Prosthecobacter debontii: one gene and its partner. The protein of the gene in region 1 binds, or shares a complex with, the protein of each later gene. Links are inferred from orthologs where the notes say so. Each region holds a gene or a part of one and is shown on either strand. Other genes may lie near its edges.

Region 1 (3,151 bases):
CAATGTGTATTACACGCATCGGGATACCTGGTATCGCCCTTCCGGCAGCAGCTATGTCATCGTGACACGCCCCTATTAAAGGAGTGTTGCTCTTGGCGACATTATCAAGCTCTTCGCGACAAAACGGGCATCGGGTGTTTCTCCCGATGCCCGTTTAGTTTTGATTATCCCAACCTACCGGAGGCAGATTCAATCACCAGTCGATCCAATCAAATCAGCGCCAGCTTCTTCAGCGTTGCTTCCAGTTCGGCGTTTTTGGCGTCGTCCATCGGCACGAGAGGCAGACGGAGTTCGTGGGTGCAGTGACCGGCCATGGCCATCGCGGTTTTGATCGGGATGGGGTTGGTGGCGAGCTTCAGGAAGGCGGCGAACAGCGGGTAATACTGCTGATGGATGCCGAGGGCTCCGGTGTAGTCGCCTTTGAGGGCGAGCTTCACCATGTCGCTGATCTGCTTTGGAATGAGGTTGGAGGCCACACTGACCACACCGACGCCACCGACGGACATGAAGGGCAGCGTGAGACCATCGTCACCGGAAAGGATTTCGAAGTCGGCAGGCAGGATCTGCTTCATCTGACTGACACGCTCCGGGTTGCCCCCGGCCTCTTTGATGGCGCGGACGTTCGGGCAGTTCTCGGCAAGGCGAGCCACCACATCGAGACCGATCTCAATGCCGCAGCGGCCAGGGATGCTATACAGCATGATCGGCAGCTTGGTGCTGTCGGCTACGGCCTTGAAATGCTGATACAGGCCTTCGGGTGTCGGCTTGTTGTAATACGGAGCCACCTGGAGGATGGCGGTTGCCCCGGCAGCTTCCGCTTCCTGGGTCATCTCCACGGCTTCACGGGTGCTGTTGGAGCCTGTGCCAGCCATGACGATGCCACGACCGCGAGCATACTCGACAGTCAGTTTCACCACCTGCTCATGCTCATCATAATCCAGTGTGGGGGATTCGCCCGTCGTGCCGCAGGGGACCACGCCGGAGACGCCGTTGTCGAACTGGAAGTCGATGAGCTTTTTCAGGGCTTCTTCATCAAGCTTGCCGTTGCGAAAAGGGGTGACGATGGCGGTGTGGGTTCCTGCGAACATGGGAGTGGGGAAAATAGAGGGAGACTGAAAATTGAAAACTGCGAAATGAAAAATGTGAATCGAAGAGCGGCTAGCGTCGCTTTCGAATCGGGACGTTGGCCTTAGTGGTCACGCTTTTCATCCTCAGATGGAGTCAAATCTCGACGCTTCCATGGAAAACAAAATCCGCCGGACCGAACAGGGTAACATCGGTGTATTCATGCGGGGCAGTTTCCGTGAAACCGACGCGGAGGGTATCGCCACCTTTGACGAGAACTGACACGGGGCTGGGGGCACCCGTCAGTTCGTGATGGATCAAAGCACAGGCGACCATGCCGGTGCCGCAGGCCAGGGTTTCATCCTCCACACCGCGCTCGTAGGTGCGGATGGAAATGCTTCCAGGAGCCAGCTCTTTGGCGAAATTGGCGTTGGTGCCTTTGGGCTTGAACGCCTCATGATAACGCAGACCTGCGCCCCAAGGACGGACGGGCACATTGTCGAGATCCTCAACAAAGACGACGGCATGAGGCACACCGGTGTTCACACTATGAACGGTCAGACTCTCACCTTCGACAGGGAGCGTGTCATTCAGGCGCAGGCTGTGAGGGGCGCTCATGTTGATGCGCACCTGCCCGGCTTCAAACTCGGCGGAAATCATCCCAGCCAGGGTTTCAAAGCGGATGTTAGTGAGCGAATCGTTGTGCAGGCGATTGACGAAGCGACCGAAGCAGCGGGCGCCATTGCCACACATTTCGGCCTCGCCGCCATCGGCGTTGTAATAGCGCATCTTGAAGTCACCACCTTCCGTGGCGGGCTCCACACAGAGCAGGCCATCGGCTCCAATGCCACGATGGCGATCACACAGGCGCTCAATTTGATCCTGGGTCAGCGCCAGAGAGAGATCGCGATTGTCCAGCATGACGAAGTCATTGCCAGCGCCGTTCATTTTCCAAAAGTTCAGAGTCATGGGAGAGGAGGTCGAAAGGGAGACCGTCAAGGTGTCAAAGAATCCAGGGGTAAGAGAGGATACGTCGCCGAAGATCAATCAAGATAGAGCTTTGACAGCCGTGACGAGAGGTTTCACAAAAGCCTCGACCTGATCGCCGAGATCCGCCGCGGCACCGTTTTTCTCAATCAGCTTTACGATGGCACTGCCGACGACCACGCCATCGGCCATGCTGGCCACGGTGGCCGCTTGCTCGGGATTGGAGACGCCGAAGCCGACGCACACAGGCACCTCAGTGGAGTTTTTGATTGCGGCCACCTGCTCGGAGATGCCGCTGGCGATCTCCACCTGCGCGCCGGTCACGCCGAGACGAGAGACGTAATAGACAAAACCTTCCGCCTGCTTGGCGATAAGCTGGATGCGATCTGCAGGGGATGTCGGTGCAATGAGCTGGATGTGGCGAAGCTCAGGGGTGGGCTTCAACTCCGCGTTTTGCAGTGCCTCTTCAGGGGGCAAATCCAGTACCAGAATGCCATCCGCACCTGCGGCTGCAGCATCGTGATGGAACTGCTCATAGCCATAGGCATAGATGGGGTTCAGGTAGGTGAAGAGCACCAGAGGAATCTGTGTCTTGCTGCGCAGGGTCTGGATCATTTCCAGCACCTTCTTGGTCGTGGCACCTGCCTTCAGAGCACGGTCGGCAGCCATCTGATTGACGACGCCATCGGCCAAAGGATCGGAGAAGGGTAAACCCAGTTCGACAATATCGACCCCAGCTCTCTCCAGGCCAAGAACGACGTCAATGGTCTTGTCCAACGTGGGATCTCCAGCGCAGACATACGCGACAAAGGCACGCTTGCCGGAGGTTTTCAGTTCCGCAAAGTGACGGTCAATTCGGTTGGCTGGAGCAGACATGGAGGGCTAGCTATCTAGCGCGTCCTCTTCATCTGTGCAACCGAACGGCACAAACTTCCGCACAGCACAAAAAGCTGAATCCCGGTGCCAGCCGGACGCATGACGGTGCTCATAGCTGCCGTTGTGGTCGTTGCTCATGAAAATCGCTTTCCTCTCCCTCTGCGGGTTCGCCCTCGCTTTAAGCTCTCTTTCCGCCGACGAACCGACACCACCTCCAGGGTTC
Region 2 (2,836 bases), on another replicon or contig:
CGGCGTGAATACCCTGTTTTGGCTGACCCGCAAGGCCACGGAACTGCTCGGGCCTGACTTTGACCTCGAAGTGATCGAGATGCATCACCGCATGAAGAAGGATGCCCCGAGCGGCACCGCCCGCACGCTGGTGGAGATCCTCGCCGACGTGCGTGGCCTGTCCTATGACTCCGACTGCCGCCATGGTCGTTTCGGTGATGTCGGTGCCCGCACGCCGAAGGAGATCGGTGTTCACGCTCTGCGGGGTGGGGATGTGGTGGGAGATCACACCGTAGTCTTTGCCAATGTGGGCGAGCGTGTGGAACTGACTCACAAGGCCAGCAGCCGCGATACCTTTGCCGGTGGGGCGGTGCGCGCCGCGCGCTGGCTGGCCGATAAGCCTGCAGGTCTCTATGACATGCAGGATGTGCTGGGCCTGAAGTAACCTCTTTGAATCCATGCCTCTAACTGCTTTCGGGATCGCTCTGGGCTCCAATCAAGGAGACAGCCAGCGCCACCTGGAGGCAGGTGTGGATCATCTGCTGGCACGGATTCCGCAGGCCCGGCTGACCGCTGCTGCGTCGCTGTATGAGACGGAGCCGGTGGACTGTGCACCGGGCACGCAGGCTTTTTTAAACACGGTCATCGAGGTCGAGGCGGACCTGACACCTCAGCAAATGCATGCGCATCTGGTGGCGGTGGAGGCTCTCATGGGACGGCCGCTCCAGCGGGAAAAAAATGCCCCGCGTTGCCTTGATCTCGATCTCCTCTATGCAGGCGATTACCACAGCGATGATCCCGTGCTGACCGTGCCGCATCCGCGCCTGCATCTGCGACGCTTTGTTTTGCAACCCCTCGCCGAGATCCGACCGCATCTGCATCTCCCGGGGGTATCCCTTACCCCTGCGGAAGCCCTGGCTGCTTTGCCCTGTCCGCCGGAGAGCGTGCGTTATGGGGGCGACTGGAAGCATCGATTGAGCTGATGGACTCAAAGGCGGCGACGCCCCTGTGTGTCATTTTTCTCACATGCGAGACTTCATGCGGGTCTAAAAATCGACCTCGGGGATGACAGCGAGGATTGATGTCGTATTTTGCCTCAGCCCCCCAATGCCTGATAAGTCTCCTCTGCCCATTCCCACTCCCATTGTCTATCGCCCGAATGTGGGTGTGATCCTCATGAATGACCGTGATGAAATCTTTGTCGCGGAGCGCATCAATATCCCCGGAGCATGGCAGTTCCCTCAGGGCGGCATTGATGATGGGGAGGATGCAGAAACGGCGATGTTCCGTGAGATGGCGGAAGAGATCGGGGTCACCCGGGATAAGGTGGAACTGCTGGAGCAGCGAGGGGGGTACCGTTACGCCTTTGCCAAGGGACGGCTGAAATACGGCATCTATGGCGGCCAGGAGCAGACCTATTTCCGCTGCCGCTTTTTGGGGCAGGACAGTGATGTCAATCTGGCGGCGACGCATCAGGAGTTCAGCCGCTGGTGCTGGATCAAGCCGGAAGCGTTCAAGATGGAGTGGGTGCCCAAGTTTAAACGTGCGGTTTATCATCAGGTGTTTTTAGACTTCTTTGGAGTGGACTTAAGCGCTAAGGTCTCATGACCCGGGTATGACAGAGAATGCACATCGCCACAGCTTCAGGGGCAGAGCGACCCTGGGGGCGATGTCGTGGAATCTGCCCAATGACGGCTGGAGTTCTCCGTGGGGATGTGAAGATGAATGGATCCCGCCGGATGATGAATGGCGGAAGCGGATCGGTCTGGCTGAGGATGCAGAAGCTCCAGAGGACATTCACGCGAAGCCTGATCTGGCCGAAGCACGAGGCAGCAGTCCTGCAAGGGCCGAAGAGCCTTTGGGGCTAGGGCAGATGATCCTGCGCTTCGAGAAAGAGGAGCCGGAGGAAGATCCCCCTCCGCCACCGGTGAAAGCCCCGGTCATGTTACCTCCCCGGCGGACCCCTCTGGAAGCCGTCAAGGCTCCGGCACCCGCGAGTCCTCCCCCCACGGTGGCGAAGCCACCTCCGGCCATGAAGACGGGGAGTGCACCTGCCGAGATCCGCGTGGTGCCGCGTTCCGTAGGCGTGCCGAAGCAAGCCGCCCGCTCGGCTCCGCCAGTGCCGGAGAAGCCCCAGCCTCCGAGTGAAGATGTGGAGAGTGTGAGCCCTCCTGTGCGCAAGCGCATCCCGCGTCGCTCCAACAACTATGCCTGGGGCAGTCTCATTTCCCTGAGCTTAGGCACCCTGGGCTTTACCCTGCTGGCATGGATTTATCTGCACGATACGCCGCGTGAATCGGATGAGGATTTACGGCCGGTCATGGCCTTCGATCAATCCCCCACCACCCAAGCGGTGAAAAAGCTGCGCGCTTTTTTAGACTCCATCCAGCCCCCGGAAAATACGGCCTTGCAGGATCAGTCTGCCTGGACCTGGGATACGCCTTCTTTAGCACTCTTGGTTAGGTCAAATGGTACTGCTTTCGATAATCTGCGGGACCTCTTGGAGGACTATGACTGGCATCCGCATCATGCCGAGTGGCATCGGGAGGATCTCAGTCAACACCGCTCCTGGTCTTACGTGGGGCTCCTCTTGCAGGCGCAGTCCGCTTACCTGGAGCGGCGTGGCGATGAGGAGCCCGCTCTCGTGTCAGCCATTGATCTGGCGGAGTTGAGCCGACGTCTTCAGGAGGTTTGGGCCTGGCCCGGCTACATGCATCGGGCGATGGAGTTGCATGGAGATGCGGTGCAGTTGCTGGCGGAGTTGCTTAAAACCACGCATTTGGATGGTGCCACCCTGGAACGGTTTCAGACCGAGTTCACCCAATGTCAGCCACGGGATGAGGTGATGAAGCAGGCC

The links.
Region 2: the proteins of dapF (region 1) and B5D61_RS21315 are in contact, whole or in part, in a solved structure (PDB 5YGU), measured with the Escherichia coli proteins. The link is inferred for Prosthecobacter debontii from one-to-one orthologs.

Annotation. Positions count from the first base shown.
Region 1 is NZ_FUYE01000008.1:33,851-37,001, forward strand. What follows is about bases 129-3,054. They hold dapF (diaminopimelate epimerase), read right to left. Parts: upstream 2,035-3,054; coding sequence 1,222-2,034; downstream 129-1,221. Other genes in these bases: dapA (4-hydroxy-tetrahydrodipicolinate synthase), read right to left, coding at 210-1,088; trpA (tryptophan synthase subunit alpha), read right to left, coding at 2,113-2,928. In the rest of the region: B5D61_RS13015 (hypothetical protein), read left to right, coding at 1-79; B5D61_RS13035 (3-keto-disaccharide hydrolase), read left to right, coding at 3,065-3,151. UniProt on the Escherichia coli protein: Involved in the succinylase branch of the L-lysine biosynthesis and in the biosynthesis of the pentapeptide incorporated in the peptidoglycan moiety. Catalyzes the stereoinversion of LL-2,6-diaminopimelate (L,L-DAP) to meso-diaminopimelate (meso-DAP).
Region 2 is NZ_FUYE01000019.1:26,242-29,077, reverse strand. It holds B5D61_RS21315 (RNA pyrophosphohydrolase), read left to right. Parts: upstream 1-1,086; coding sequence 1,087-1,587; downstream 1,588-2,836. Other genes in the region: B5D61_RS21310 (hypothetical protein), read left to right, coding at 1,595-2,836; folK (2-amino-4-hydroxy-6-hydroxymethyldihydropteridine diphosphokinase), read left to right, coding at 438-962; dapB (4-hydroxy-tetrahydrodipicolinate reductase), read left to right, coding at 1-424. UniProt on the Escherichia coli protein: Master regulator of 5'-end-dependent mRNA decay.